DNA from 2 places in the Kitasatospora sp. NPDC054768 genome. Region 1 is predicted to be linked to the other one. Evidence: riboswitches for the same ligand, from Rfam matches in the RefSeq annotation. Region 1 holds a riboswitch; the other holds the start of a gene.
What was found. A riboswitch is a leader RNA that binds a small molecule or an ion and turns the genes downstream of it on or off. The one in region 1 is predicted to bind thiamine pyrophosphate.

Region 1 (15,599 bases):
CTTACGGCAAACTCACAAATATGCCCACCTCCCATACCAGCGAAACCCCTGCCGCCTCGTCGTCGGCCGCCGCCGTCGCCGAGGCCCTGGCCATGCCGCCCGCCCCCAAGGGCGAGCCTGCCGGCGAGCGGGGAAGCTGGCGACGAGGTGGGGCCTCCGGCCCCGCGGCGCCACCCGGGATCGACCCCGGCCGGTCCACCGGCCGGCTCGGCAAGGTCCTGCGGCGCCCGGAGAGGATCCCGGCGCCGCTTCTCTGTCTGACCGCGATGTTCCTGGTGCAGACCGGCATCGCCCTGTCCAAGCCGCTGTTCGGCCCGCTCGGCGTCAGCGGCACGACCTTCCTGCGGCTCGGCTTCGCCGCCGTCATCCTGCTCGCCGTCACCCGGCCCAAGCTCCGCGACAAGCGCCCGCGCGACCTCGTCGCGGCCGCACTGCTCGGCGTGGCCTCGGCCGGGATGACCTTCCTGTTCGCCGGGGCGATCGACCGGCTGCCGATGGGCACCGCCGCCACCATCGAGTTCCTCGGCCCGCTCGCGGTCGCCCTGGTCTTCGCCCGGCGCGCCAGCCACCTGCTCTGGGCGCTGCTCGCGGCCGCGGGCGTGGTGCTGCTGACCCTGCTCGGCGAGGGGGACGGCGGCGGGTCGCTCGACCCGGTCGGCCTGCTCTACGCCTTCGGGGCGGCCGCCTGCTACGCCCTGTACATCCTGTTCACCGACAAGGTGGGCGCGACCTTCCAGGGCTTCCAGGGCCTGGCCGTGTCGATGACGGTCGGCGCGCTGGCGCTGGCACCCTTCGGGCTCGGCCAGGCCTGGGACGGGCTGACCGCGCCCGGCGCCTCGCCACTGGGGCTGCTCGCCGCGGTGGCCGGGGTGTCGCTGCTGCTGCCGGTGATCCCGTACGCGCTGGAGATGACCGCGCTGCGACGGATGCCGCAGCGGGTGTTCAGCGTGCTGGTCAGCCTGGAGCCGGCGGTCAGCGCGCTGGTCGGGCTGGTGGTGCTGGGCCAACTGCTGGGCGTGCCGCAGCTGGCCGGGATCGGCTGTGTGGTCGCGGCCAGCGTGGGCGCCACGCTGACCGGGCGGCGGTAGCCGCGTCTGCCTGGGTGCTCCTCCTCCGGGGAGGCGTGCTCCGGGACGGCCTGCCCCGGGGACGCCCTACGGCCAGAGCAGGGTGCGCGACCACTCCGGGGAACTGACCGGGCCGGTACGGGTGTAGCGCAGCCGGATGTGCCGGCGCTGGGCGTCGCCCTGCCAGAACTCCACCTCGTGCGCCCACAGGGTGTAGACCGCGTGCCCCGGCGCGACCGCGTCCGGGTACGTCTCCAGCCGGCGACGGGCGACCGCCTCCGCCTCGTCGTACTCGTCGACCGAGCCCAGCGGCTCGCTCTGCCGCCCGACCAGCGCGCCGACCCGGGCGGCGGGCGAGCGGGTGGCGAACTCGGCGGCGGCGACCAGGTCGGCGGCCCGCTCGACGGTGCCGCGCACCCGGACCTGGCGGCCCAACTGCGGCCAGTAGACGGTCAGCGCGGCGGCCGGGTGACCGGCGAGCTGACGGCCCTTGGGGCTGTCGGCGGCCGCGGAGAAGTTCCAGCCGGTGCCGGCCGCGTCGACGTCGCGCAGCACCAGCACCCGGGCGTCCGGCATGCCGTCGGCGTCGACGGTCGAGAGGGTGAAGGCCTGCGGGTCCAGCACCCCGGCGTGCAGCGCGGTGGCGAGCCAGTCCACGAACAGCGGGCCGGGCTCGGTGGGGGCGGCCGCATGGTCGAAGGAGGGCAGCGGGCGGGCCATCGGCGGACGGCCGAGCAGCAGCTCCGGGACGGACCTGGGCCCGGACCGGTGCCCGTGGACCGGCTCGGCAGACGGCTCCGGGCGCGCGTCCGCCGCGGGCTCCGGTGCAGGCCTGGCCTCGCCCGGGCCCGTCAGGCCCTCCTCCTCCGCCGCCATCGCGCACCCTTCCTTCCGATTGCCGCGGTCGCCGCCCCGGCCGGGCCGGCCCTTCGGGCCCGGGCACGTGGTGCGCTGTCGGAGCGCAACCGTACCGCCGTACACCCACGGCTCCGGGCGCGGGCCCTCGGTGGACGGATCCGGGCCGGTCGGCGGGCGGTTCCGGGGCGTGCGGCGGGCGCACCGGCACCGGCACCGGACACGCTCGTGGGCGGTGCCGCCATCGGCACCGCCCACGAGGCCGGTTTCGCGGTGACCCTTTCCGCGGCCGGTCGAATGCGCTGTTCCCTCTGCTGTACTGCGGTGGTACCTCGGTTTCCGTTACAACCGTTCCAACCGATCCGTCCGTTCCGACCCGGTCCGGGCCCGTCCGCGGCTGCTCAGCTCAGCCGCGGCCACCCACGTCCGGCGCCCCCGCCTTCCGTGGTGCCCGGTGCCGCATCACGGCGGTCAGTTGAAGGTCGGGGCGACGACGACGTTGACGTCCTTGTTGCCCTGACCGGCCTGGACGTTCCCCGCGTTGTCCTTCACCGCGACGGTGTTGTCCTGGTTCGAGCCGCCGGAACCGGTGGCGGTCTGCTGGGTGGAGACGTAGTTGCCGTCGACCCCGCCGAACACGTTGCCGGTACCGGTGTTGGAGACCGCTCCGGCGTTGGAGCCGCCCTCGGCACCCGCGCCGTCGTCGGCGGCGGCACCACCGGCACCGGCCAGCAGCAGACCGGCCGCGAGTGGGCCGGCGAACAGTAGTCCGGCTGTTCGACGGGTACGGGTGCGAGCCATGAATGCCTCCAAAGAGCTGTTCACCGGGCAATGGTCGATCAAGGTGTGCAAGGTTCGTCGACCGGACGAACACCTGCGGGCTGCGACGCCGGAACACAGCCTTCCGCAACAAATCGACAAAGCACTAGCTCCCACAGCGATTTTCCCCCGTTAGCGTGATATCCAGCCGCGCGGCGCATGGCGGCCGCGAAACCGGACCATGCGTCGATGCACCCCGTCCGAGCTGGGAATTCACCCGGACGGCCGAGGACCGGGGCGGCTCGGCGAGCGGCGCAAACGGCGTCACACGGTCCGCCGGTCGCACCACCCCGGCGCATGCGAACCCGTGAACGCGCCCCCGAAAAGTTCGATCACCCTTCCATGTCGACTTTCCGACCATTCACAGACCATCGGAATGTCACACCAGGGCGGCAGGAGTGAAGGCCCCGTCCGATCCGACGAGATGACTCAGTGGAAATCAGATCATCTTGCCGGGATTCAGAATTCCCAGCGGATCGAAGACCGCCTTCAGCTGCCGCTGCAGGTCCAGTGCCACCGGGCCCAGCTCACGGGCCAGCCAGTCCCGTTTCAGCAGCCCCACCCCGTGCTCCCCGGTGATCGTGCCGCCCAGCTCCAGCCCGAGCGCCATGATCTCGTCGAAGGAGCGCTGGGCACGGGCCGTCTGCTCCACGTCCGAGGCGTCGAAAATGACGATCGGGTGGGTGTTGCCGTCCCCCGCATGACTGACCACCCCGATGGTCAGCCCGTGCCGCTCGGCGATCACCGCGACACCGTTCAGCATCTCCGCCAGCCGGGAACGCGGCACGGCCACGTCGTCGATCATCGTGGTGCCCAGCCGGTCCAGCGCGGGCAACGCCATCCGCCGGGCGGCCAGCAGCAGATCGGACTCCGCCTGGTCCTCGGCCGGCACCACCGCCGTCGCCCCGGACTCCCGGCACAGCTCCGCGACCCGCGCCAGCTCGGCCTCCCGGTCCGGCCCGTCGAAGGCCACCAGCAGCAGCGCCCGGGTGGACTCCGGCAGGCCCATCCGACCCAACTCGTTGACGGCCCGCACCGAGACCGCGTCCATCAGCTCCATCAGCGACGGGGTCAGACCGCGCGCCATCACCTCGCAGACCGCCGCCCCGGCCGCGTCCGCACTCGGGAACTCCGCCGCCAGCGCCAACTGCGGAGCGGGCGCCGGCCGCAGCGACAGAACCGCCCGGACCACCACACCGAGCGTCCCCTCCGAGCCGACGAACAGCCTGGTCAGGTCGTAACCGGCCACGCCCTTCGCCGTCCGGCGCCCGGTGGACAGCAGCCGCCCGTCCGCCAGCACCACGTCCAGCCCGAGCACGTACTCGCTGGTGACGCCGTACTTCACGCAGCAGAGCCCGCCCGCCCCGGTACCGATGTTGCCGCCGATCGTGCAGGACTCCCAGCTGGACGGGTCCGGCGGATACGAGAGCCCCAACTCCTCGACAGCACGGGAGAGTTCAGCGTTCACCACACCGGGCTCGACCACCGCGATCCGGTTCACCGGGTCGATCTCCAGGATCCGGTTCAGCTTCACCAGCGACAGCACGACGCAGCCGTCCACCGCGTTCGCCGCACCCGACAGCCCGGTCCGGGCCCCCTGCGGCACCACCGGCACGCGCAACTCGGTCGCGGTGCGGAGCACGTGCTGCACCTGCTCGACCGTCTCCGGGAACACCACCACCGCGGGCTGCCCGGCCGCGCAGAAACCCGCCATGTCGTGGCGGTACGCGGCGGTCACGTCCGGGTCCACCACGACGGCCCCCGCCGGGAGGCCCTGCGCCAGTCGGTCCGTCAGATCACTCATCGCCGCCTCCACTCGCCGCCCGCCCGCCTCCACCTCCGCACTCTGCCCGGACGACCGGGGCCGGGCAAGTGGGCCGCGGGGCGGTTGGGGAACAGGAGACGAACGGACAGGGGAACACGGGGTGACTCAGGCCCGGCGGAGGGCCGGGGTGGCCAGGGCGGTGAGCCCGGCGGCGGCGGTGGCCAGGGCGCAGAGCAGGGTGGGCAGGGCCGCGCCCGCCGCGTCCGCGAGCAGGCCCAACAGGGAGTTCGAGAGCACCAGTGCCAGGCTCTGCACGAGCGTCAGCAGTGCCTGGACCCGGGAGAGATGGGTCGGCGGCGCGCCGGTCAGCACGAGTGGGCCGAGGTGGCAGGCGAACAGCCCCGAGCCGAGGCCCGCCACCGCGCTGCCGGCCACCGCCGCCACCGGCCCCGCGGCCGACGCCAGCAGCGCGATCCCCACCGAGGCCGCGCAGAGCCCGGCCGCCGCCCCCACCCCCGCCCGGGGCAAGGTGCCCCGCCGGGCGATCAGGCCGGCCACCGCCAGCACCCCGGCCGCCTGGCCGCCGCCCACCAGTCCCGCCGTCCCGGCCGCCCAGCCGTGCGCCCGGGCGAGCAGCGGACCGAGCAGTGACACCACCGGCAGCAGCGCCCCGGCCGCAGCGCCGGTGACCAGCAGGGCGGCCCGCAGCAGCGGGTCGGCCACGGCGAGCCGGACGCCGGACGCCGCCTCGCGGAGCAGTCCCGCCCGCGGACCGGACGGCCCGTCCTCCGGGGGCCGCACCCGCAGCAGAACCAGCAGCACGACCCCGAAACTCGCCGCGTCCGCCAGCGCCGCGCCGGACAGCCCGCCGGCCGCGACCAGCAGGCCGCCCAGCGGTGCGCCGAGCAGGACGGCGCTCTGCCCGCCGGCCTGCCGCAGGGCGAGCGCCCGGGGCAGCCGGTCCGCGGGCACCAGCCGGCGGGGCATCGAACCGCCGGCCGGGAGGTGGAAGGCGTCGACCGTCCCGATCACGGCCGCCGCCGCGACCAGCAGCCACAGCGGCGTCCCCCAGGAGGCCGCCACCAGGGCCAGCACACCGGTCGCGACCAGCATCACCGTGTCCCCGGCGAGCATCACCCGCCGGGCGCCGAAGCGGTCCGCGACCGCGCCGCCCAGCAGGACCAGCGCGGTGCGCGGCACCGTGATCGCCGTCAGGACCAGCCCGGCCGCGCCGCCGCCGTGCGCGGAGGCGGCCCAGCCGAGGGCGAAGTACAGCGCGGCGTCACCCAGCAGTCCGGCCTGGACACCGGCCAGCCAGAGCAGGTACCTCCGCGGCAGCGCGGCCCGCGGAGCGACAGTGGCAGTGGCAGTGGCAGTGGCAGTGGCAGTGGTCATGCCGGGCGACGCTAGGGCCCTCGACCCGGTCGAGGGCAAGCGCGGCTACCGCCGGACCACCGGCTCCTGCAGCTCGGTGACCCACCCGGCCCGGTCCTCCGGGCACTCCAGGTACAGCTCCCGGGCGTAGCCGGCCGAGCGGTAGCCGTTCTCCTCGATGAAGCGGGCCAGTTCCTGGCCGGTGCCCAGCACGTCGTCCATCGGACCGCGGTGCACGATCGTCGCCGCCTCCTCGATCGGCGGCAGGTCGAGCACCTCGAAGTCGTGCTCACCCGGCCGCACCGACGGGCCCACCGGGACGGCCACCAGGACCAGCACCGAGCCGTTGCCCTCCGGCGCGTCCTGGTAGCGGGCGACGGACGGGCCGGCCGCCTCGACCCCGGCCGCGGCCAGCCTCCGGCACAGTTCGGCGAACAGCGGCCCGATCACCGGGCCGATGTCCTCCGGCTCGTAACTCGTGGCCGCACCGGCCAGTTGGGCCACCCGGACGGACGGCACCCGCTTCACCACGACATCGTGTGCGGACATGGTCCCCTCGCTCTCGATCGTCCGGAGCCTCGCCTCCACCCGGGCCAGCCGCAGCTCGTCGGCGGCGATCGCCTCGGCGAGCTGGGCCCGCCGCAGCCGCAGCATGCCGCGCAGTTCGGCCGCGTCCACCTGCTCGTCCAGGACGGCGCGCACCTGCTGCAGGGTGAAGCCGAGCTCCTTGAGCGCGATCACCCGGTTGAGCCGGGCCAGTTGGGACGCCTCGTAGGAGCGGTACCCGCTGACCGGGTCCACCCGGGCGGGCCGCAGCAGCCCGATCGCGTCGTAGTGGCGCAGCATCCGTACCGACACCCGGCCGTGGCTGGCGAAGTCTCCGATGTTCAACATGATGCGCCCACTCCATCCCCTGCCACCGTGTCAGGGTCAACCCGGCCGTCCGGGAAACACCGAGGGCGGGTGCCGAGCGAACTCGGCACCCGCCCTGAGCAGGTGGTTCTCCTACCGGCGGAGAGCGTGGGATTCGAACCCACGGTACGGGGTCACCGCACGACAGTTTTCAAGACTGTTCCCTTAGGCCGCTCGGGCAGCTCTCCAGGCGGAGGTCAGCCTAACGGGTCCGGCGGGGTTCGGCGCACACGTTTCGGTGCGGGCGGGGGTCACGACTGGTCGCCCTCGCGCTGACCGAGGGTGACCTTGGTGTTGAAGGTCTGGCCGTTGCGGGTGTACTCGACGTCGACGGTCTCGCCGGGCTTGTGCGTCCAGATCCGGCTGACCAGGGCCGGGCCGTTGTCGATCGGCACGCCGCCGAGCTTGGTGATGACGTCCCCCGGCTTGAGGCCGGCCTTGTCGGCCGCGCCGCCGGGGGTGACGGCCGGCTGGCCCTGGATGTCCTTGGTCTGGATCTGCGCGCCGTCGCCCTTGTAGTCGTCGTTGCGCAGCACGTCGAGCTTGGCGTAGACCGGCTTGCCGGTCTTGATCAGGGTGTCCGCGACCCACTTGGCCTGGTTGATCGGGATGGCGAAGCCCAGGCCGATGCTGCCGGCCCGGCCGTTGGCGGAGGCGTTGGACTGGATCGCCGAGTTGATGCCGATCACCGCGCCGCCGGAGTCGAGCAGCGGGCCGCCGGAGTTGCCGGGGTTGATCGAGGCGTCGGTCTGCAGGGCGTTCATGTACGAGGCCTGCGAGCCGGTGTCGTCGCCGGAGGCCACCGGGCGGTCCTTGGCGCTGATGATGCCGCTGGTGACGGTGGACTCCAGGCCGTACGGCGCACCGATCGCGACGGTGGCGTCACCGACGTTGACCTTGTCGGAGTCGGCCAGCGGCAGCGGGGTCAGCTTGCTCTTCGGCGGGTTGTCGATCTTGACCACGGCGACGTCGTAGCCCTCGGCGTGGCCCAGCACGGAGGCGCTGTAGGAGCTGCCGTCGGCGAACTTGACGGTCAGTTTGCCGCCGTTGAGGGTCGGCGCGACCACGTGGTTGTTGGTGAGGATGTGGCCCTCGGTGTCGAAGACGAAGCCGGTGCCGGTGCCCGACTCGCCGTTGCCCTGCGCCTTGATGGTGACGACGCTGGGCAGCGCCTTCTGCGCGATGGCGGCGATCGAGCCGGGGGCGGGCTCGTTCTTCTGGGTGTCGCTGGCCTGCACGGTGGTGCTGCGGTGGTCGTTCGCGGAGCTGCGCTTGTCGGCATTGTCGGTGACGGTCACGCCGAGCACGCCGCCGGCCACACCGGCGACCAGCGCGACGGCCGCGATCAGGGCGACCAGGCCGCCGCGCTTCTTGCGCGGGCCGCCGGGGCCGACCGGACCGCCGGGGTGGTCCGCCGGGTAGCCGAGCGGGCCCGCCGGGCCGCCGGGGTAGCCCGCGCCGCCGGAGGTGGAGTCGTGGGCGGGGCCCCAGCCGCCGAGCGGCTGACCGGCCCCGAAGGGGTGGTGGCCGTGCGCGGCGGGGGCGGCGCCGTAGCCCTCGTGCGCGCCGGGGGCGGCCGGAGCGGCGCCGTAGCCCTCGTGCGCGCCGGCCGCCGGGACGCCGTGGGTCGGGGTGGCGTACGGGTTGTCGACCGGCGGCAGCGCCGGGGCGGCGGGGGCCGCGGCCGGGGCGGGCGCGGCGAGCGGGGCCACCGGAGCCTGCGGGGCGGGCGGCAGGACCGGCGGCGGCGCGTCGATGTAGCCGGTGACCGGGTCGACGGCCGGCTGCTCGGCGGCGGGCGCCGCAGGGGACGCGGGGGCCGCGGGGGCCGCGGGGGCCGCGGGAGCCGCGGGGGCCTCCGGTGCGGGCACCTTGGTGAAGGCGACGGTGGGCTTGTGCCCGCCCTCGGCCGGGACACCCTCGGCCGCGACGGCGTCGACGGGCGGTGCCGCCTCGACGGGGGCGGCCTCGACGGCGCCCGACTCCGGCTCGGGCACCCGCCGGAAGGCCATGGTCGGCTGGTGCCCGCCCTGAGCGGGGCCTTCGGAAGCGGACTCGGCCGCCCCCTGCCCGGCGGGCTGCTCCCCCTGCGGCCCGGCGGGCCCAACCTCGCGCTCGGTGCTCACGGACGACCTCCATAGCTGGCAGAACCAAGGACCATAGTTTTTCGCACTGTCGATTCGATTGCCGTAAGGACCCCTCTGAAGAACTCATAAGAATCCTTAGCCGACGCAGACGCCGACACCCGACGCCGGCACCGAACACCGGCTCCGACACCCACGCCGGCACCCACGCCGGCACCGGCACCGACGGCCGAGGCTCCCCTCCCCCGCCGGGCGTCCCGCGATGCGGACCGCACACCCTCGGCCTTGGGCGTTCGCCCCCGTGCCGGTTAGCCTGTCGCTCCAAACTGACACGCGGGAGCTTGGACCCACCAGGCTGAGAGTGCGCATGTCGACCGTACGCCACACGAGTGACGGACGGTCGAGGGGGCGCTGACCGCCGGAACCTGTCCGGGTAATGCCGGCGTAGGGAGTATCGGCCATGCCGCCTGCTTCGCCATCCTCTTCTTCGGGCGCGAACGTTCCCGCCCCCGGTGCGGACGCCTCCGCCGCGGGCGCGACCGCCGTCCTGGAGCGCCCCGAGCACGTCGAAGCGCCCCTGGTGCTGGACACCGAGCCGCCGCGCACGCTGCGCTTCCGGGACCACTTCGCGCTCTGGATGAACCTGGGCGTCAGCCTGATCGGCTTCTCCACCGCCGCCACCGTGCTCGGCGCCCCCGGCAGCGAGCTGTCGCTGGTCGCCGCGGTGACCGCGATCACGGTCGGTACGGCGGTCGGCACCGCGATGCTCGGCGTGGCCTCGCTGATCGGCGCCCGCACCGGCGCCCCCGCGATGGCGAACCTGCGCGGTCTGTTCGGCACCCGGCTGTCGTACCTGCCGACGGTGCTGAACATCGTGCAGTGCATCGGCTGGGGCGTGTTCGAGCTGCTGACCATCTCGGCGGGCGCGCAGACCGTCGCGCACACCACCGGCTACCGCTGGCTGTTCGTCCTGCTCGCGGGCGCGCTGACCACGGCGCTGACCATCTGGCCGCTGGGCTCGATCGCGGTGCTGCGCCGCTTCGTGGCCGGGGCGGTCGCGGTGGCGATGGTGTACTTCACCGTCCAGCTGGGCCGCCAGGGCGTGCCGGACCCGGGGGCGGGCAACTGGCACGGCTTCCTGGGCGCCACCGACGCGATGATCGCGGTGTCGGTCTCCTTCGTCCCGCTGGCCGCCGACTACACCCGGCACTCGCGCACCCCGCGCTCGGCGTTCTGGGGCAGCTTCTCCGGCTACACGATCGCCCAGGTCTGGTGCTACGTGCTCGGCCTGATGGCGCTGCTGCAGTCGGACGGCGATCCGAACCGGATCTTCGACTCCTTCCTCGGGGTCTGGGCCGGCTGGCTGTTCCTGCTGGTGCTGGTGCTGCGCGAGACGGACCAGTCCTTCGCCAACGTGTACTCGACGGCGATGTCGGTGCAGAACCTGCTGCCGAAGGTGGACCGCCGGGTGCTCTCCGGCGCGATCGGCGCGCTGACCACCGTGCTGGCGCTGCGGATCGACGAGTTCACCGACACCTACTACGGCTTCCTCGGGCTGATCGGCTCGGTGTTCGTGCCGCTGCTGGCGGTGCTCGTGGTGGACTACTTCCTCGGCGCCGGGCGGCGCGGCTGGAACCTCTCCGCCGACGCGCCGTCCCGCTGGCCGATGCTGCTGCCGTGGGCCCTGGGCTTCGCGGTCTACCAGTTCATCGCGCCGACCAAGGTGGCCGGCTGGTGGACGGACTTCTGGACCTCGGCCCAGGAGTCGCTGCACTTCACCCCGCAGGAGTGGACCTCCGCCTCGCTGTTCGCCTTCCTGGTGCCCGCCCTGGTCACCTGGGCGCTCACCCCGCTCTCCCGCCGCGCCGACCGGCACTGAGCGGGCCGCCCGCACCGGGCGAAGCGGGGGCGGCCCGGCCCCGCGGGCCCGGCCGGGACGGCTCCGCGGGCAGGAAGACGGCCCCACAGGTTGGGGCCGTCTTTGTCCGCGCTTCACCTGTGCCGCCTATCGTTGGGCCTGTGACCAGCCCAGACCTGTCCTCGCCGGCGGCGCGCACCGTGCCGTCCGTCCAGGTGATCGCCCACCGCGGTTCCTCCCACGCCCTGCCCGAGCACACCCTCGCGGCCTACCGGCGCGCGCTCGACGAGGGCGCCGACGCGCTGGAGTGCGATGTCCGGGTCACCGCCGACGGCGCGCTGGTCTGCGTGCACGACCGCCGGATCGGCCGGGTCTCCAACGGCCGGGGCACCGTCTCGGCGATGACCCTCGCCGAGCTGGAGGACTACGACTTCGGCGCCTGGAAGACCGGCCGCCCCAGCGTCGACCCGGAGCTGCGCGGCGTGCTGCGGCTGGAGCGGCTGCTGGAGCTGGTGGTGGAGTGCGGCCGCCCGGTGGACCTGGCGATCGAGACCAAGCACCCGGTGCGTTTCCGCGGCCGGGTGGAGGCCGAGCTGCTGCGGACGCTGGAGCGGTTCGGGATCGGCGCGACCCGGGGCGGCGACCGCCCGTCCGCCCGGATCATGAGCTTCTCCTCGATCGCGCTGAACCGGGTGGCCGCCGCCGCGCCGCAGTACCGGCGGGTGTTCCTGTTCGAGCGGACCCTGCCGCTGCTCGGCCGGCTGCGCGAGGGTTCGCCGCTGCCGGGCGGGGCGCGGATCGCCGGCCCGGGCATCGAGCTGGTGCGGGCCCGCCCGCACCTGGTGACCAGGCTGCGCGAGCTGGGGCACGAGGTGCACGTGTGGACGGTGGACGAGCCGGCCGACGTCGAGCTCTGCCTGGAGCTCGGGGTGTCCGCGATCATCACCAACCGGCCCGCGGAGGTGCTGGCGCAGCTCGGCCGGTGATCCGCCGGCGCGTCCGGGGCCGCACCCGCCCGATCCGGTCGCCCCGAACCGGTCGCTCCGTCCGGTCGCTCCGTCCGGTCACTTGCGTCCGGTCACTTGCGTCCGGTCGGCCCGGTCGGATCCTCCCGATCCGATCACTCCGGTCCGATCACTCTGGTCGGCAGTCAAACCTTCCTTGCGCGAAATTGCCGGAATTCTTGCATCCAGGCGACAGAGGGTGAGCACGGAATGACCTGATGTCGACCGTCGGTCGCCGCACTCGAAATGGGCTCGCGGGATCGTCCGGTGCTCGTTTCCGACGCATTACCAAGGGGCATCTCTCCCTCGGCATACGCTGAAGGAGGTCCGGGGGTGGCGTTGATGGTGGCGCGTGAAGTGCCGACTTCATCGACCATGGCAGTGCCGCACGGCCCAGCGAGTGTCGGGGTCGCACGGCGCCGACTGCGTCGAGATCTGGGTGACCGGCAGATACCGGAACCGGTCATCGATGATGCTGTTCTGATCCTTTCCGAGCTGTTGAGCAACGCCTGTCGATACGCCCGTCCGCTCGGCCCGCTGCCGGCCCTGGGCCGCAGCGGCCGGGCCGAGGTGCTCGGGCAGGTGCTGGTCGGCGTCCCGTCCGGGACGCGCGCCGCACCGGGCGGCCGGGAGTCCGCCGAGGGCTCGGACGAGCCGGACGGCGGCGTGCTGGTCCGCTGGCAGATGCACGCCGACGGGGTGCTCACCCTGGAGGTCACGGACGGCGGGGCGGCCACCCGGCCGCTGCCCGCGAGTCCCTCGCTGACCTCGCGCGGCGGCCGCGGCCTGAGCATCGTCGACCAGCTGGCCAGCGACTGGGGCGTGCGCGACGCCCCCGGCGAGGTCACGGTCTGGGCGGCGCTGCCCGCCCGGGCCCGGCACGCCCGGCGCACCGGGGGCGACGCCCGTAGCGCGTGAGCCGGGCGCGGGGAATGTGTCGTTAGGCTTCCCGGAACACAGGACCACCGTTTCCGGGAGAGCCGCAGCATGGGCAAGAAGGCCGCCAAGAAGGCGCCGCAGCGCCAGTCCACCACCGCCGTCACGGGCGAGATCCCCGTGGTCGGGGCCCGCGAGGACTGCCCCTGCGGCTCCGGCCGCCGGTACAAGGCGTGTCACGGCCGGGAGGCCTCGCACGCGGTGCAGGAGCTGGTGCACCGCCCGTTCGAGGGCCTGTCGGGCGAGGCCGACTGGGTGGCGCTGCGCGAGCTGGTGCCCGCCGCCACGGTGCCGCTGACGCTGGCCGCCGGGGTGGCGGACGGCGCCACCGGTGACGTCCCGTCGGTGACCCTGGCCACCGTGCTGCCGCTGGCCTGGCCGGCCCTGCGCCGCCAGGACGGCTCGATCCTGCTCGGCCTGCAGACCCAGTCCGCCTCCGGCGACCTCAGCCGCGACCTCGCGGACGCCCTGGAGCTGGCCCTGGCCACCGAGCCGGGCAGCCCGGTGCCGGCCCGCCGGACCGTCCCGGGCGGGCGCCGCCTGCAGGACCTGCTGGACGCCGGGGCCGCGTTCACGCCCACCGTGCACACCGGCTTCGAGTTCTGGCTGGAGGACGCCGAGGCCGCCACCGGTGAGGTCGCCGCCTCCCTGGAGCGCGCCAACGCCTCGGCCATCCCGACCGAGAAGCTCGCCGGCGTGGACTCCGCCTACTGGTGCGGCACTCCGGACAAGAACCACCTGCGCTGGGTGATGACCGTGCCGGAGGAGCAACTGCTGGACGCGCTGGCCCGGCTGAACGCGGCCGGCGAGGCCTCGCTCGGCGCGGACACCCGCCTGGTGGGCTCGTTCCGCGCGCACGGCCTGACCGTCCCGGTGTGGGATCTCCCGCTCGCGATGACCGCCGCCGACTGCGAGAAGCCGGCCGCCGAGTTCGCCGAGCGGCTCGCCGCCGTGCTCGCCGACGGGACCCCGCTGACCGCCGAGGAGCGGCGCGCCCGCGCGAACCTGGTGAACCGTCAGGTCACCCTGAACTAAAGCGCGCAGGATCCGCGTGATACGCGTCACATTGTCGCGGTGAACGCGCAATTTCCGGGCGTGGAGGGCGTCTTGGAAATTGGCGCGGGCGCAGATCCTTGTTACTGTCTAAAGAGTCCGGCCGCTGGTGCATCCCCCGTCGCCAGCGGCCGGATCTTTTGTTTTTCCGGAACGCCCCGGTGAAGGCCCCGACGGAGGCCCCGGCGCCCCGCCCGGCACCTGCGGTCCTCAGTAGGCCGAGCGTCCGCTGTCCAACCGGACCGCCGCCTCCACCAACTCCCCCAGCAGCGGCCCGACCTGCGGCAGCCAGACCCCGCCGCCGGCGCCCGGCCGCGGTGCCAGCACCCAGCGCACCTTCCCCCGGCCTCCGGCCGCGGCGACCCCCGCGGCCGCGCCTCCGGGCGGCAGTGCCAGGAAGCCACCCGGCCCGTGATAGCGCAACGAGCCCGGCACCCAAGGGAGTTGGGCGAGCATCTCACCGAGCACGTCCAGCGAGTACGGGGCCACCAACAGCGCGTAGCGGCCCGGCATCGCCAGCACCGGTCCGAGCGGCAGCCGCAGCGCGCCCAGGTAGACCAGCGCCCGGGCGCCGGCCGCCGCGGGCAGGCTGACCGCCGAGACCGTGGAGCCGGTGGCGGCCAGCACCGGCGCGTCCGGGCTCTGCCGCTCCCACCACCAGCGCACCATCCGGGCGTCCGTGGTGGCGGCCAGCAGCGAGGGGTCGTGGGGGTGCGCGCCGGGGACGGTGCAGTCCAGGTCGCCGCAGGAGCACCGGCCGTCGCGCAGCACGGCGCCCGGCACCACGGGCCAGCGGTGGTCGACGGCGGCCGCCAGGGCCGCGGCGAGCCGGGCGGAACGCTCCTCCGACCGGTCCTTCGGATTCTCACGCATGGCGCTCGTTCCTTTCCCTGACCGCTCGGTTCGCTCCGCCCCGCCGGCGTCCGTCGGGATCCTCCGTGCGGGCCCGCCGCGGCACGGTCCCCGGGCGGCGCGGCGCGGGGCGGGCGGCAGGGCGGGCGGCGCGGCTTCGACGTGGAGCGGGTGTGGAGCACGACATGAAAGGGCCGCGCACCGGCACAGCCCTTGGAACGAGAATCCCGTACGCGACGGATGGACGCCGCCCGGGCACGCTTGGTTCCACCGTACGAGTGAGAGAGTTCCGGCCAGCCCGGCTCACGGGCGGCACGGACATACGATCCGGACGGCCGCCCGGGCCGTCCTCCCGGTTCTGCCCGTTCGCGGCCCGCTCCATGCCTCCCGGCCCGACCGGCGCGCGCACCAACCCCGCGCGCCCCCCGACCGGGTCGCGATGGATGTGGAACAGGCCACCGCGTCGTCCTGGATCTGGACATGCCCCGAATGGCCTGTGTAGAAGTGGTGGCATTGCTGTCGATCAATGACGAGTAGTAGCGAATCGAGGCGAAACGCGCCCTAAGGCCGTGCTCGCTCCACATTGGCCGTATCTGGGGGTTTCGCATGGCACGTAGCACCGCGTCAGGAGTGACGGCATGAACGAGTCCCACCCGTCGACGGCCCTCCCGTCGACGACGACCGCCGAGCCGGGCGAACCCGGCTGCGCAGGCGGGCTCACCGTCCTCGACCTGCCGGACCTGCCCGGCCCCGTCGACGCCCTGGACGGCACGACGGACGCCCGCACGGCGCCGTCCGCCGCCGTGCAGGACCGTTTGGCCGGACGCCTGTCCGAAATCACCAGCCTGCACGAGCACACCGAGCGGCTCGCCCGCACCCGCGGCCTGGCCGCCACCCTGGACACCGTCCTCGCCTCCGGCGCCGCCCTGCTCGGCGCCCGGCGCGGCGTGCTGGTCACCAGGCGGCCCGGCGGCGGGCCCGGACAGCCGGTCGGCTTCGGCCTCGACCGCGCCAGCCTCG
Region 2 (15,599 bases), on a different contig from region 1:
CCCCTGATCCCGGCCTCGGCGGCGGCCCGGCGGCGGGCGCCGGCGCCGTAGTAGAGCGCCCATTCGGCGAGTTCCGGGGCCACCTCGGGCAGCACCTCCCAGGCGCTGCGGATGGCCTTGCGGCGGCGCGGACTCTTCTCCGGGCGGCCGCGCACCGCCAGGACGGCCGCCACCGTGCGCAGCGCGGCCAGGTGGGCGGTGGCGTAGCGCTCCAGCGGGTCCTCCAGGGCGCCGGCCCGGACGAGGGTGCGGTGGGCGTCGGCGAGCAGGTCGAGGGCGGCCGGCGGCGCGGCGGTCCGGCGCAGCACGGGGTGGACGTCCGCTCCGGCGGGGCGTCGGGCGGACGGACCCGGGAGCTGCGGCGGGGCGGCGGAGTGGAGGCGGGCGGTGACGGGCTCAGGACGACTGATGGTCATGGTCTCCCCCGTTCCGAGGCAGCGCGCGGACCGGGTGGTCCGTGCCCTTCCATCGTGAACGGCACCACTGACAATCCGGCCCGGAAGGCCGCTCCTGCGGCGCGAAGGTGCCGTTGGGAGTCCGGAAACGGGGTAGCGGCGGCGGGCGCGGCCCTCCCCCGGTTCCGCGCCGCCGCCGTGTCGTCGCTCCGCCGGTCCACCCCCTGGCCGGCGGCGGCGAACTCCCCCTCGCGGCCGGTCTCCCCCCGGCCCGCTCCGCCGCCCCGTGTCGGCGGTGCGGGGACCACGACCAGCCCCGTGGCGGTCCGTCCGCCGCCTCCCCCGGCCTGCGCGGCCGGGAGACGGACGGATCCGCCGCCCGGGCGGGCCGGGCGCCCGACGCGCCGCCCTCCCGGGTGCCACCACTCTCCCGTCCGCGCAGGTCGTCGGCCATCCGCTGACGTACTCAACCGCGAATCTGAGTATCCGTACTCAGTCCGTCCCGGCCCGCCGTCCGCCGGAACCGCGACATGCGTCCACGGCGTCCCGGGTGCCGGTACGGTACGGCGGGGCCGGGCGGAACCGGCCCCGCCGGACGAGGAGCGGACGCGATGACGAGGAGGGGGACGCGATGACGGTCCTGCCGCTGATCTTCACCAGCGGGCTGGCCAGCGGCATCAACGCCTACGCGGTGGTGCTGCTGCTCGGCCTGCTGGGCAGGTTCGGTGACGCGGACTCGGTGCCGCAGGCGCTGGAGCGCACGGACGTGCTGGTGGTGGCGGGCGTGCTGTTCGCGCTGGAGGCGGTGGCCGACAAGATCCCGTACGTGGACAGCGTCTGGGACGTCGTGCACACGGTGATCCGGCCGATCGCCGGTGCCACCGTCGGCGTGCTGATCGCGAGCAACGACCCCGGTTCACTCAGCGAGGTCGCGGCCGGCGCGATGGGCGGCACCTCGGCGCTGGTCAGCCACCTGGTGAAGTCCTCGCTGCGGATGGCCGTCAACACCTCCCCGGAACCGGTCAGCAACATCGTGGTCAGCATGGCCGAGGACCTCTCGGTGGCCGGCCTGGTCACGCTGGCGATCTTCCACCCCTGGCTGGCCGCCTCGGTCGCCGCCGCGGTCCTGGTCGCCGGCCTGCTGCTGGTCCGGCTCGCGATCACGAAGATCCGCGCCTTCCGGGCCCGCCGCCGCGAGCGCAGGGCCGCCCGGGCGGCGGGCGCTGCGGGCACGGCGTAAACCTCGTCCTAGGATCGGGGCCATGGCAAAGATCGTCGTCATCGGCGCAGGAATGAGCGGGCTCGCGGCGGCCTCCCGGCTGGCGACCCTCGGCCACCGGGTGACGGTCTGCGAGGCGGGCGGCACGTACGGGGGCATGGTCGGGCGGTACGAGCGCGACGGCTTCGCCTTCGACACCGGCCCCGGCCTGCTCTCCCTCCCGGCCGTCTACCGCGACCTCGCGCTGAAGACCGGCAAGGAGCCGCTGGAGCAGCTGGTCGAGCTGGCCCCGGTCGACCCGGAGAGCCGGCACCTGTTCCCCGACGGCACCGCCGTCACCCTGCCCAACGCCTCCCGCGGCGGTGTCAGCCAGGCCCTGGACGCCGCCTTCGGCGCCGGCTCCGGCGCCCGCTGGAGCGAGGTGATGAACCACGGCCGGACGGTCTGGGAGGCCACCCGCCGACCGCTGCTGGAGGAGGCGCTCCCGGCCGACCTCGGTGTCCTGTCCCCGGCCGGCCGGGCCCGGGTGGACACCGACCCGTACCCCGTGCCGCCGCGCACCGGCCTGGCCCGGCTGCGCCGCCCGCAGCCGTGGAGCCTCGCCGACGTGGCGCGGCGGCAGCTCGGCGGCCACCCCGGCCTGACCGCCCTGCTGGGCGAGCCCGCGCTGCGGTACGGCCTCCTGCCCGGGCAGGCCCCGGCGGGGGCCGCCGTGCTGCCGTACATGGAGCAGTCCTTCGGCGTCTGGTACGTCCGGGGCGGCCTGCGCGCGCTCGCGGACGCCGTGTACCGGCGCTGCGAGCTGCGCGGGGTCGAGTTCCGCTTCGACACCCCGGTCACCCGGGTGGTCGTGGAGAACGGCCGGGCGTGCGGGGTCGGGACGGCGGACGGCCGGATCGACGCGGACCTGGTGATCTCCGCGATGGACACCCGCGCGCTGTTCCGCCACGGCATCGCCGAGTGGCCGGGGGTGCCGGCCGAGGACTGGGAGCCGTTCGAGGTGCCCGGCCGGTTCAGCGTGCTGCTCGCCCTGCGCGGGCCCCGGCCCGAGGGCACCGCGCACCGGACGGTGGTCCACGCGGTGGACCCGGCCGCCGAGGAGAACGCCCTCACCCTGTCCGCGCCGCTGTGCGAGCGTCCCACCGTGCAGGTGCTCCGCCCGGACGACCCGGCGCTGCGCCCCGACGACGCCCACGAGGCCGTGGTGCTGACCGCGACCGTCCCGGCCCAGGAGGAGGACGTCGACTGGACCGCCCCCGGTGTCGCCGACCGCTACGCCGACCAGTTGCTCGCCCACGTCGACGCGGCCGGCCTGGGACTGCGCGAGCGGGTGCTGTGGCGGGTCGTGCGCACCCCGGAGGACACCCGCCGGGAGACCGGCGCGCTGTTCGGCTCGGTCGCCCGCCCGGTGCTCGCGGGTTCGTACGCGGGGCTGCACGCCGCCAACGATTCGCCCGTCCCGGGCCTCTACCTGGTCGGTGGCAACGCCCACCCCGGCGGCGGCCTCGCCCGTGTCGGCATGTCGGCCTGCATCACCGCCGGGCTGATCGGCCCGGCGTAGGGCCCGGCGGCCCGGCCCGGTCGGCCTCGACTGCCGGGCCCCTGCCGGGTCAGCCCTGGTGCCAGGTGTTCTGCTGCTGGTAGCCGTAGTTCTGGTCGTACGCCGGCTGCTGCGGGATGCCCTGGGCCTGCGGGTCGGGCTGCGGCTGCCACTGCTGCTGGGGCTGGGCGTTCGGGTCCCAGGTCTGCTGGTGCTGCGGCTGCTGGTAGCCCGCGTACGGGTCCTGCTGCTGGTCCTGCTGCTGCGGGTAGCCGCCGTACGGGTCCTGCTGCTGGGGGTAGCCGCCGTAGGACTGCTGCTGGTCGTAGGCGTAGGCGGGCTGCTGCTGGGTCTGCCACTGCTGCTGGTCGTAGCCGGACTGGTAGGCGGCGGCGTACGGGTCCTGGTGCTGCTGCTGGACCTGCGGCTGCTGCTGCTCGTAGTACCCGGGGGCGTAGACGCCGTCCTGGGCGAGTTCCTGCATCTCGAAGGCGGCGGTCTGCTCGACCTCGGGCACCTCGTCGGGCACCTCGACGGGGACCGGCGCGGAGGCCCGGGTCTCCTCGACGGCGCTGACCTCGCCGACCCGCTTCCTGGCGACGGCGACGGCCGCCACCGCGGCGGCGCCGCCGGTCAGGGCGCCCAGCAGCGGCACCTTGGCGAGCGGGCCGGGCAGGCTGCCGTCGGCCTTCCGCAGGGACCAGCCGGCCTGGTGGCCGCGCTTGACCGCGAGGGTGACGAAGGTCTGGCCGACCGCGAACAGCGCGGCGCCGGCCCCGATCACCACGACCGAGCCGAGGACCATCCCGGCGGCCACGCCCACGAAGCCGGCCAGGGCCAGGGCCCGCCAGTGCAGCGGCGCCCGGTTCTGCAGCAGCACCTCGGCGACCAACCAGAGCGCCACCACCGCCAACGCGGTGTACAGCAGCAGGTATCCGATGCCCATCCGCCCGCTACCTCCAGTCGCGTACCCGCGCTCGTGCGCCGCGCGTGTGCGGCGACTGTACCGGTTCAACGGCCGGGGTACCGCATCGCGTTCCCGCCGCCCCGGACGACGGCCGCACACGACCGGGCCCGTCAACGTCGGTGCGGTGACGGGCTCGTGAACACCCGGCGTCGGCGCTGCGCGGGCGCGGGCCCGGCCCGCCGGTCAGCGCTGGTGCAGCCCCAGGTTCTGGTAGATCTCCAGCGTCGCCGTCGAGTGGTTCAGCGTGATGAAGTGCAGACCGGGCGCGCCCTCGGCGAGGAGGCGCTCGGCCATCGCCGTGGCGTGCTCCATACCGATGGCCCGCAGCGCCGCCGGGTCGTCGATGGCCGCCCGCAGGCGGGCCTCCAGGTCGGCGGGGAAGGCCGAGCCGCTGAGCTGGGGGAAGCGCTCCAGCTGCTTGGCGTTGGTGACCGGCATGATCTCCGGGATGATCGGCGTCTCGCAGCCGGCGGCCGTGACCCGGTCGCGCAGCCGCAGGTAGTCGTCCACCTCGAAGAACATCTGGGTGATCGCGTAGTCGGCCCCGGATCGGATCTTCGCCACGAAGTGCCGGATGTCCTCGTCCCAGTCGGTCGAGCGCGGGTGCATGTTCGGCGAGGCCGCGACACCGACGCAGAAGTCGCCGATGCCCTTGATCAGCTCCACCAGCTCGTACGCGTAGGTGACGCCCTCGGGGTGGCTGACCCACTCGCCCATCGGGTCGCCGGGCGGGTCGCCCCGGACCGCCAGGACGTTCCGCACGCCCTGGTCGGCGTACTGGCCGATGATGTTGCGCAGCTCCGCGATCGAGTGGTCCACCGCGGTGAGGTGGGCGACCGGGGTCAGGGTGGTCTCGGTGGCGATCCGGCCGACCATGTTGACGGTGCGCTCGCGCGAGGAGCCGCCGGCGCCGTAGGTCATACAGACGAAGTTCGGGTCGAGCGGTTCGAGCCGACGGATGGCGTCCCAGAGTTTCTGCTCGCCGACCTCGGTGCGCGGCGGCATGAATTCGAAGGAGAAGGAGCGCTTTCCGGCCGCCAGGAGGTCGCGCACCGTCAGTGCGCGATCCGTTCTCGTGGAAGCGATACCGAGTGCCATGCTGGCAGGCTATCCGGCGTTCGAAGGGGCCGGACAACCGTATTCCACCTATTGAGACAAGAGATGGAAGACGTTCCGGTTCGCCCCGACCCCGTCCCGCGGCGCCTCCTCCGAGCCCCCGCGGGGCCGCTCGCACACCCGTTCCCAGCCGCACCGTTACGCTTGCTGCACCCCAGAGAACCAGCGGAGCCCCATCGTGACCTCGTCCAGCACCCGGCCGGCCAACCCCAGTGCGGCCAACCCCATTGACGTGGAGGACGTCCGCACCCGCGTCAACGCGGCGCTCGCCGCGTTCATGGACGGCCAGTCCGTGCTGCTCGACAAGATCTCGCCCCGGCTGGCCCCCGCCGCCGACGCGCTGCGCGACTTCCTGCTGGACGGCGGCAAGCGCCTGCGCCCGGCCTTCTGCTACTGGGGCTGGCGCGGCGCCGGCGGCCCGGCCGGGGGCGCCACCGGTGAGGCGATCGCCAACGCCGCCGCCGCCCTGGAGCTGCTCCAGGCGAGCGCCCTGGTGCACGACGACCTGATGGACCGCAGCGACACCCGCCGCGGCCTGCCCTCGGTCCACCGCCGCTTCGAGGCGCTGCACCGGGACAGCGGCTGGCGCGGCGACCGCGAGCAGTACGGCACCTCGGCCGCGGTGCTGCTCGGCGACCTGCTGCTGATCTGGTGCGACGAGCTGTTCCTGCGCTCCGGCCTGGAGCCGGCCGCCGTCCTCGCCGCCAAGCCGGTGTTCGACCTGATGCGCACCGAGGTCATGCTCGGCCAGTACCTGGACGTCCTGGAGCCGGTGGCCGGCGACTCGACCGACGAGGGCGCGCTGGACCGGGCGCGGACGGTGCTGCACTACAAGTCCGCGAAGTACACCATCGAGCGGCCGCTGCAGGTGGGTGCGCTGCTGGCCGGTGCCGGGCCGGAACTGGTCGAGGCCTACGGGGCGTTCGGGTTGCCGCTGGGCGAGGCCTTCCAGCTGCGCGACGACCTGCTCGGCGTCTTCGGGGACCCGGCCGTCACCGGCAAGCCGGCCGGGGACGACCTGCGCGAGGGCAAGCGCACCCTGCTGGTCGCGCACGCGATGCGGGGCCTGCCGGCCGCCGACGCCCGGCACCTGGACGAGCGGCTCGGCGCGCCGGACCTGGCGGCCCCGGAGGTCGCCGAGCTGCGCGCGCTGGTCGCCCGCAGCGGCGCGCCCGAGCTGGTGGAGCACCGGATCGAGGAGCTGATGCGGCAGTCGCTGGCCGCGCTGGAGGCCGCTCCGCTCGCCGACGACCGGGCCCGTACGGTGCTGCTGGCCCTGGCCGAGGCCGCCACCGTCCGCAAGTACTGACGGACGGCGACGGCCCCGGGGGCCTGCGGGCCCCCGGATCCCGCTGATCCGGGCCGGTCAGAGCGCGGCGCGCACCCGGCGGGACAGCTCGGCGGCGGCCGCCCGCGGATCCGCCGCGGCGGTGACGGCCCGCACCACGACGATCCTGCGGGCACCGGCGGCCAGCACCTCGTCCAGGTTGCCGAGGTCGATCCCGCCGATCGCGAACCACGGCCGGTCGGTGTCCTGCTTCGCCGCGTACGAGACCAGGCCGAGGCCCGGGGCCGGGCGGCCCGGCTTGGTCGGGGTCGGCCAGACCGGGCCGGTGCAGAAGTAGTCCGTACCGGGTTCGGCGATCGCCGCGTCCACCTCGGACTCGGCGTGGCAGGAACGGCCGATCAGCACGTCCTCGCCGAGGATCGCCCTGGCGGCCTGCACCGGCAGGTCGTCCTGGCCGAGGTGCAGGACGTCCGGCCGGGCCGCGTGGGCGACGTCGGCACGGTCGTTGACGGCCAGCAGCTTGCCGTGCCGGCGGCAGGCGTCGGCGAAGACCTCCAGGGCCTCCAGCTCCTGCTTGGCCTCCAGGCCCTTGTCCCGCAGCTGGACGATGTCCACCCCGCCCGCCAGCGCCGCGTCCAGGAACTCGGCGAGGTCGCCCTGCTCCCGGCGGGCGTCGGTGCACAGGTAGAGCCGGGCGTCGGCCAGCCGGGTACGCAGCGTGTCCGCCGCCATCAGATCAGCATCGCCTGGGCGCGGCGCTTCACCTCGGTGCCGCGGTTCTCCCGCAGCGCCTGGATCGGGCTACCGGGCAGCGACGGGTCCTCGGTGAAGAGCCACTCCAGGATCTCCACGTCGTTGTACCCGCAGTCCCGCAGGACGGTCAGGGTGCCGGACAGGTGCTTGACCAGGCCCGGGCCGTCGATGAACGCCGCCGGGACCTGCAGCGACTTGTTCGGCCCGCGCCGGACGGCGATCAGGCCGCCGTTCTTGACCAGGTCACGTACCTCGGTGACCCGGACCCCCCACTGCTCCGAGATGTCGGGCAGGTACATCCAGTCGGTGACCAGGGCTTCAATCTTGCTTTCGATCTCACTCACGCCACCAGACTGCCACCTCCGCGGCCCACCGCGCACCAGGCACTACCCCGCGACGGCCGACTTCAGCGGCACCGCCGGGTCGCCCGCCCGGGCCGGATCCAGGGCCGTACCGCGCTCGATCAGCCTCCGCCCCTGGGTGAGGTCGCGCGGCCGGTCCACGGCCAGCAACGCGCTCGGCACGCCGTCGCGCAGCCAGAGCACCGACCAGTCGCCGTCCCTCGGGGAGCCGCGCCACAGCAGCTCGTCGCCCTCGGCGTGCCGGCCGGCGTACTGGACCATCCGGCCGAACTGCTCGGACCAGAAGTACGGCACCGGGTCGTAGGCCGGCGCGTCCGCGCCCAGGACGGCTGCGGCCACCGCCTCGCCGGACTGCAGGGCGTGGTCCCAGTGCTGGACGGCCAGCCGGGCCCCGGCCCGGGCCGAGGGGTAGCTGACGCAGTCGCCGGCCGCGAACACCCCGGGCACCGAGGTGCGCAGCCGCCCGTCCACCACGACGGCGCCGGCCGCGTCCAGCTCGACCCCGGATCCGGCCAGCCAGCCGGTCGCGGGGCGGGCCCCGATGCCGACCACCACCTCGTCGGCGGGCAGGTGCGAGCCGTCCGCCAGCAGCACCGCGCCGGGCTGGACGGCGGCCACGCCGACCCCGCAGCGCAGGTCGACCCCGGCCCCGGCGTACCAGGCGGCCATCGCCGAGCCGACCTCGGTCGGCAGCGCGCCGGGCAGCGGCGCCGGGCCGGCCTCGACCACGGTCACCTCGCAGCCCGCCGCGCGGGCCGCGGTGGACACCTCGGCGCCGATCCAGCCCGCGCCGACCAGCACCAGCCGCAGCCCGGGGCGCAGCAGCGCGCGCAGCGCCAGGGCGTCGTCCAGGGTGTGCAGCAGGTGCGCGCGCTCGGCGCCGGGCAGGGCCCGCGGGACGGCGCCGGTGGCGATCACCAGCGAGCCGTACGGGAGGTCGCCGCCGTCGGTGTGCAGCACGCCGGGGGTCAGGCCGGTGGCCCGGCGGCCGGTGAGCAGCTCGATGCCGAGCGGCCCGTAGTCGATGTCCAGGGCGGTGGAGTCGGCCTTGCCGAGCAGCACGTCCTTGGAGAGCGGCGGCCGGTCGTACGGCGCGTGCGGCTCCTCGCCGACCAGCACGATCGGCCCCTGCCGGCCGCCCTGCCGCAGCTTGAGGGCGCACTGCGCCCCGGCCAGCCCGGCTCCGACGACGACCACCTGATCCGTTCCGCTCAGCTCTGCCACGCCCGTCACTGTACTCAGCGCGACGCGGCGGCCTGCGGGCCGTCCGCCCGCTGTACGGGCCTTCGGCCGGGCCGACCCCCGGCGTTAAGGTGGGGGCACCACACGGGAGCCCGGCGCACCGGGCTGAGAGGCGGGCTGGCACGGCCTGCGACCGTCCGAACCTGATCCGGGTCATACCGGCGAAGGGAGAAGAGCAGCTTTGTCACGCTTGCCATCAGGCGCCCACGCCGACGTGCTGGTGATCGGCGGGGGCGTCATCGGCCTCGCCGTCGCCTGGCGCGCCGCGCAGCGCGGGCTGCGGAACGTGATCGTGGTCGACCCCTCCCCCGGCGGCGGGGCCGCCGGGGTCGCGGCCGGGATGCTCGCCCCGGTCACCGAGCTGCAGTACGGCGAGGAGCCGCTGCTCCGCCTCGGGATGGCCTCGAACGAGCGGTACGCGGCCTTCGCCGCCGAGCTCTCCGAGGCGAGCGGCGGCCGGGACACCGGCTACCGCCGCTGCGGCACCGTCGCCGTGGCGCTGGACTCCGACGACCGCGAGGAACTGCGCGAGCTGCACGCCTTCCACCAGCGGCTCGGTCTGGACTCGACCTGGCTGACCGGCCGGGAGGCCCGCAGGCTGGAGCCGATGCTCGCCCCCGGCGTGCGCGGCGGCCTGCACGTCGCGGACGACCACCAGGTGGACCCCCGGCGCCTGCTCACCGCCCTGGCCGCCGCCTGCGAGAACGCGAACGTCCTGCTGCACCGCGCCGAGGCCGTCGAGCTGCTGGTCGAGGGCGGCCGCGCGACCGGCGCCCGGCTCTCGACCGGGGAACGGGTGGGCGCCGGGCAGGTCGTCCTCGCCGCCGGCCCGCACAGCCACCGGCTGCCCGGCCTGCCCGACGGTGTGCTGCCCGCGATCCGCCCGGTGAAGGGGCAGGTGCTGCGGCTGCACGTCCCGGACGCCTACCACCCGTTCCTGTCCCGCAACGTCCGCGCCGTCGTCCGCGGCCGGCACCTGTACCTGGTGCCCCGGGAGAACGGCGAGCTGGTGGTCGGCGCGACCACCGAGGAGCAGGGCTACGACACCACCGTCACCGCCGGCGGGGTGTACGAACTCCTGCGCGACGCCCACGAGTTGGTCCCGGGAATCACCGAACTCCCGCTGCTGGAGACCTCCGCCGGGCTGCGCCCCGGATCGCCGGACAACGCCCCGCTGCTCGGCCCGACGTCACTGCCCGGGCTGGTCGCCGCCACCGGCCACTACCGCAACGGCGTGCTGCTCACCCCGGTGACCGCCGACCTGGTCTCCGAGTACCTGGCCACCGGTGAAGTCCCCGAAACGGCAAGGCCGTTCACGCCCCTGCGCTTCTCCCCCGAACCCCCCGCTGCGAAGGCCTCCGCATGACCGAGATCGCCCCGAACGAGATCACCCCGAACGAGATCGCCCTGACCGTCAACGGCGAGCCCCGCCGGGTGTCCGCCACGACCACCCTCGCCGAGGTGGTGGCCGCCGTCAGCGCCGCCAACACCGGTGTCGCCGCCGCGCTCAACGAGGCCGTGGTGCCCCGCGGTTCGTGGCCCGGGACGGCGCTGGCCGGCGGCGACCGGATCGAGATCCTCACCGCCGTGCAGGGAGGCTGAACCATGGCCGACGACCTTCTGACCATCGCCGGGACGGCCTTCTCCTCCCGGCTGATCATGGGTACCGGGGGCGCCCCCAGCCTGGCGGTCCTGGAGCGCGCGCTGCTCGCCTCCGGCACCGAGCTGACCACCGTCGCCATGCGCCGGGTCGACGCCACCACCCAGGGCTCCGTGCTCGACGTGCTGACCCGCAACGGCATCCGGGTGCTGCCCAACACGGCCGGCTGCTTCACCGCCGGCGAGGCCGTGCTGACCGCCCGACTGGCCCGCGAGGCGCTCGGCACCGACTGGGTCAAGCTGGAGGTGATCGCCGACGAGCGCACCCTGCTGCCCGACCCGATCGAGCTGCTGGACGCCGCCGAGACGCTGGTCGACGACGGCTTCACCGTCCTGCCGTACACCAACGACGACCCGGTGCTGGCCCGCAAGCTGGAGGACGTCGGCTGCGCGGCCATCATGCCGCTGGGCTCGCCGATCGGTTCGGGCCTGGGCATCCGCAACCCGCACAACTTCCAGCTGATCGTGGAGGGTGCGGGCGTCCCGGTGATCCTGGACGCGGGCGCCGGCACCGCCTCCGACGTGGCGCTGGCGATGGAGCTGGGCTGCGCCGCGGTGATGCTCGCCTCCGCGGTGACCAGGGCTCAGGACCCGGTGCTGATGGCCGAGGCGATGCGGCACGCCGCCGAGGCGGGCCGGCTCGCCCACCGGGCCGGCCGGATCCCGCGCCGCTTCCACGCCGAGGCCTCCTCCGCGATGGCCGGCCGGGCCGACCTGGACAGCCGCGAGCGCCCCGCGTTCTGAACCGTCGCGCATGTCACAAGCCGGTCCCGGAGGCGGTGTCCTCCGGGACCGGCCGTCCCGGGCGGCTCTAGACTCTCCGAGTGGACATGGCACTGCACGACCCCTTGATCGGCGCCCTGCTCGACAACCGGTACCGGGTCGAGCAGCGCGTCGCGACCGGCGGGATGTCCACCGTCTACAAGGGCACCGACACCCGTCTGGACCGCGTGGTCGCACTCAAGGTGATGCACCCTTCGCTGGCCGGCGACGCGGGTTTCACCGCCCGCTTCATCCGCGAGGCCAAGGCCGTCGCCAAGCTCACCCACCCCAACGTGGTCACCGTCTTCGACCAGGGCGCGGACGGCGGTCACGTCTTCCTCGCCATGGAGTACGTGCCCGGCCGCACCCTGCGCGACCTGCTGCGCGACCGCGGCGCGCTGTCCGTCCGGGCCGCTCTGGACGTGCTGGAGCCTGTGCTGGCCGCGCTCGGCGCCGCCCACCGGGCCGGGCTGGTCCACCGCGACGTCAAGCCCGAGAACGTGCTGATCACCGACGGCGGCCTGGTCAAGGTCGCCGACTTCGGCCTGGTCCGGGTGCTCGGCACCGCCGACGGCGCGCCCACCTCGACCACCACCGCCACCGGCGGCACGGTCATGGGCACCGTCTCCTACCTGGCCCCCGAGCAGATCCGCCCGGACGCCCCGACCGACCAGCGGGTGGACGTCTACGCGGCCGGCATCCTGCTGTACGAGATGCTCACCGGCCGCCGCCCGCACACCGGCGACAATCCCGTCCAGGTCATGTACAAGCACCTGCACGAGGACGTCCCGGCCCCCTCCCTGGTCGCCCCCGCCGTCGGCCCCGAACTGGACGCGATAGTGGCCGGCGCCTGCGCCCGGTCCGCCGACGCGCGCCCGTACGACGCGGTCGAGCTGCTCGCCGCCCTCCAGCGGGTGCGCCGCACCCTCACCCCGGCCGAGCTGGACGCCGAGCCGCCGGCCTCCACCCGGCCCGGCCCGCGCTACCCGACCACCGAGCCGACCTCGGTGGTCCAGCCGCTGCCGCGGCCCGCCGACGCCCCGCCGACCGAGCGCACCAGCGTGCTGGACATGCCGCCGGAGCTGATGGACGAGCTGCTCGCCGAGCCCCGCCCGTACGACGAGCCGACCCCGGTGCAGCGGCGCCGGCCGGCCACGCCGCGCCGCCGTCTCCCCCGTGGGCCGCTGATCTGGACGGCCGCGGTGGCCGCCCTGGTCCTGGCGATCGGCGGCGCCACCTACGGGATCTCCGAGGGGCTGTACGGCGCGGTGCCGGGCGTGCTCGGCAAGGACCGGGCCGAGGCGCAGCGGGTCCTGGACAAGGAGGGCCTGCACGGCAGGTTCGTCGAGGTGTTCAGCGAGTCCGTGCCGTCCGGGCAGGTGATCTCCGTGGATCCGGGGGTGGGTGCGCGCACCCGCAAGAGCGACAGCGTCACCGTCACCGTCTCCCGGGGCCCCAAGCGGATCGCGGTGCCGGACCTCGCCGGCAAGAGCTCCGCCGACGCCGCCTCGGCCCTGGCCGGCGCCCAGCTGACCAGGGGCGGTGTGACCGAGACCTACGACGACACCGTGCCCGAGGGCTCGGTGATCAGCAGCTCGCCGGCGGCCGGGCAGCTGCTGCAGGAGAACTCCGCGGTCTCGCTGGTGGTCAGCAAGGGCATGGTGCCGGTCCCGAACGTCACGGGGATGGGCAAGGACGAGGCGCAGAAGGCGCTCCAGGCGGCGGGCTTCACCATGCAGACCAGCGGCTGGGACGTGTTCGGCGCGGTCACCTCCTCCGGCCAGAGCCCGGCGGCGGGCGAGCGGCGCCCGCAGCGCAGCGTGGTGACGGTCAAGTTCTCGCTGTTCTAGGGCGCGTCCGACCCGCTCGGCCGCCGCGAGGGGTTCAGCGCAGCGGCCCGTCGCCGGGCTCCTCCTGGTAGGAGTAGCGCTGCTCGCGCCAGGGGTCGGCGAGGTTGTGGTAGCCGCGCTCCTCCCAGAAGCCGCGCCGGTCGGCCCGCATGTACTCCACCGCGCGCACCCACTTGGGGCCCTTCCAGGCGTACAGCCGCGGCACCACCAGCCGCACCGGGAAGCCGTGCTCGGCGGTGAGCGCCTCGCCGTTGCGGTGGGTGGCGAGCAGGGTGCGGGGGTCGGCGAAGTCGGCCAGCCGCAGGTTGGCGCTGTAGCCGTACTCGGCCCAGACCATGACGTGGGTGACGCCCGGTGCCGGGGGCACCAGGTCGAGCACGGCGGCGGCCGACACGCCCGTCCATTCGTTGCCGAGCACCGAGAACTTGGTCACGCAGTGCATGTCCCCGACGACGGTGGTGCGCGGGAGGGCGCAGAAGGCCTCGAAGTCCCAGCTGTGCTTCTCCGCCGAGGCGGTGGCGCCGAACACCTGGAGGTCCCAGGTCAGGGGCTTGAAGCGGGGCACCGGCCCGTAGTGCAGGGCGGGCCAGCCGCGCTGCGCGCGCTGGCCCGGGGGGAGCCTCGGGTCAGACGGCGGAAGCGGTTCGTGTTTCGACTGACCCATGGATCCATGGTGACAGACGGCGGACGAGCCTCGGCGCGCGCCCCTTTGCGCGGATTCGCGCCCCGGCCCGTACGGAGCAACGGTCGAGCCCTCACCAGCACGTTCCGTGATGAATCGGATATTCCGCCACATCTCCTAGTGAGTGTGAACTTACTGGAATTTCCTCCCGAAGCGGTGCCAGGATGCGCAGCGCAGGACCCAGCACAGGACGCAGGACAGGACTCACGCAGGAGGCATCACCATGCAGGGCGATCCCGAGGTCATCGAGTTCCTCAACGAGCAGCTCACCGCCGAGCTGACCGCGATCAACCAGTACTTCCTGCATGCCAAGATGCAGGAGAACTTCGGCTGGACGAAGCTCGCCAAGTACACCCGGCACGAGTCCTTCGACGAGATGAAGCACGCCGAGACGCTCACCGACCGGATCCTGTTCCTGGATGGGCTGCCCAACTACCAGCGGCTGTTCCACGTCCGGATCGGCCAGACGGTCAAGGAGATGTTCGAGGCGGACCGCCAGGTCGAGGTCGAGGCGATCGACCGGCTCAAGCGCGGGATCGTGGTGATGCGGGCCAAGAACGACGTCACCTCGGCGAACATCTTCGAGGACATCCTGGCCGACGAGGAGCAGCACATCGACTACCTCGACACCCAGCTGGAGCTGCTGGACAAGCTCGGCGAGGCGCTCTACCTCGCTCAGGTCATCGAGCAGCCGGAGTCCTGAGGCGGTCCTCCCGGGCGGCCCGGACGGCCCGGGCCGTTCAGGCCGCCCGCAGTGGGACCACCGGTGCGGCCTTCGGGGCGGGGGCCGGGGCGGCCGGGGCCTCCGGGTCCGCGAGGCCGAGCTTCGCGGCCAGCCGGGCGGTCGGGCAGGGGCGGGCGCCGTGCTCGCCGAGCAGCGCCTGGATGCGGCGCACGCAGGACCCGCAGTCGGTGCCGGCCCGGCAGCCCTTCGCTATCTGGCGCGGGGTGCCGGCGCCGCCGTCGATCGCCTTCTTCACCTGGTCCTCGGTGACCGCATGGCACATGCACACGTACATCGCGGTCTCTCCCGGGGATGGAGCGGAATGGATCTTGACTAAGGTTCGCCTTAGTTCACTGAGGCTTACCTTACCCGGGCAAACGGGTACGAAAAAGCCCCTCCGGGCTCGGGAACACCGAATCCGGAGGGGCCTTCGTCACATCCGACGGACGCCGGACCTACTGGCCGCGGTACATCTCCGCCACCAGGAACGCCAGGTCCAGCGACTGGCTGCGGTTGAGGCGCGGGTCGCAGGCCGTCTCGTAGCGCTGGTGCAGGTCGTCCACCAGGACCTCGTCGCCGCCGCCGACGCACTCGGTGACGTCGTCGCCGGTCAGCTCCACGTGGATGCCGCCCGGGTGGGTGCCGAGCGCGCGGTGCACCTCGAAGAAGCCCTTGACCTCGTCCAGGACGTCGTCGAAGCGGCGGGTCTTGTGCCCGCTGGAGGCCTCGAAGGTGTTGCCGTGCATCGGGTCGCAGATCCACACCGGCTTGGCGCCGGAGGCGGTGACCTTCTCCACCAGGGTGGGAAGGTGCTCGCGGATCTTGCCCGCGCCCATCCGGGTGATGAAGGTCAGGCGGCCGGGCTCGCGCTCCGGGTCCAGCTTCTCGATCAGGGCCAGCGCGTCGTCCACCGAGGTGGTCGGGCCGAGCTTGACGCCGATCGGGTTGCGGATCTTGGAGGCGAACTCGATGTGCGCGTGATCCAGCTGCCGGGTGCGCTCGCCGATCCACACCATGTGGCCGGAGACGTCGTACAGCTC

Region 2: another riboswitch for thiamine pyrophosphate. It lies ahead of thiO (glycine oxidase ThiO); the one in region 1 lies ahead of ACWGKU_RS19420 (purine-cytosine permease family protein).

What each region holds. Positions count from the first base shown of each region.
Region 1 covers NZ_JBSHBN010000059.1:23,866-39,464, forward strand. The annotation lists gene ACWGKU_RS19380 (EamA family transporter) at 21-1,088, shown strand; gene ACWGKU_RS19385 (pyridoxine/pyridoxamine 5'-phosphate oxidase) at 1,155-1,943, opposite strand; gene ACWGKU_RS19390 (hypothetical protein) at 2,394-2,723, opposite strand; gene ACWGKU_RS19395 (FAD-binding oxidoreductase) at 3,181-4,545, opposite strand; gene ACWGKU_RS19400 (MFS transporter) at 4,672-5,901, opposite strand; gene ACWGKU_RS19405 (MerR family transcriptional regulator) at 5,947-6,774, opposite strand; tRNA gene ACWGKU_RS19410 (tRNA-Ser) at 6,893-6,980, opposite strand; gene ACWGKU_RS19415 (S1C family serine protease) at 7,044-8,918, opposite strand; TPP riboswitch at 9,200-9,344, shown strand; gene ACWGKU_RS19420 (purine-cytosine permease family protein) at 9,337-10,755, shown strand; gene ACWGKU_RS19425 (glycerophosphodiester phosphodiesterase) at 10,896-11,720, shown strand; gene ACWGKU_RS19430 (ATP-binding protein) at 12,081-12,656, shown strand; gene ACWGKU_RS19435 (DUF5926 family protein) at 12,726-13,709, shown strand; gene ACWGKU_RS19440 (bifunctional DNA primase/polymerase) at 13,938-14,600, opposite strand; gene ACWGKU_RS19445 (PP2C family protein-serine/threonine phosphatase) at 15,218-15,599, shown strand, end outside.
Region 2 covers NZ_JBSHBN010000039.1:1,896-17,494, forward strand. The annotation lists gene ACWGKU_RS14550 (SAV_6107 family HEPN domain-containing protein) at 1-410, opposite strand, end outside; gene ACWGKU_RS14555 (DUF4126 domain-containing protein) at 1,027-1,635, shown strand; gene ACWGKU_RS14560 (phytoene desaturase family protein) at 1,658-3,175, shown strand; gene ACWGKU_RS14565 (hypothetical protein) at 3,225-4,100, opposite strand; gene metF (methylenetetrahydrofolate reductase [NAD(P)H]) at 4,305-5,219, opposite strand; gene ACWGKU_RS14575 (polyprenyl synthetase family protein) at 5,416-6,546, shown strand; gene thiE (thiamine phosphate synthase) at 6,604-7,257, opposite strand; gene ACWGKU_RS14585 (Rv2175c family DNA-binding protein) at 7,257-7,622, opposite strand; gene ACWGKU_RS14590 (NAD(P)/FAD-dependent oxidoreductase) at 7,665-8,873, opposite strand; TPP riboswitch at 8,957-9,069, shown strand; gene thiO (glycine oxidase ThiO) at 9,073-10,248, shown strand; gene thiS (sulfur carrier protein ThiS) at 10,245-10,484, shown strand; gene ACWGKU_RS14605 (thiazole synthase) at 10,488-11,285, shown strand; gene pknB (Stk1 family PASTA domain-containing Ser/Thr kinase) at 11,372-13,153, shown strand; gene ACWGKU_RS14615 (sulfite oxidase-like oxidoreductase) at 13,188-13,817, opposite strand; gene bfr (bacterioferritin) at 14,059-14,538, shown strand; gene ACWGKU_RS14625 ((2Fe-2S)-binding protein) at 14,576-14,854, opposite strand; gene ACWGKU_RS14630 (class II 3-deoxy-7-phosphoheptulonate synthase) at 15,015-15,599, opposite strand, start outside.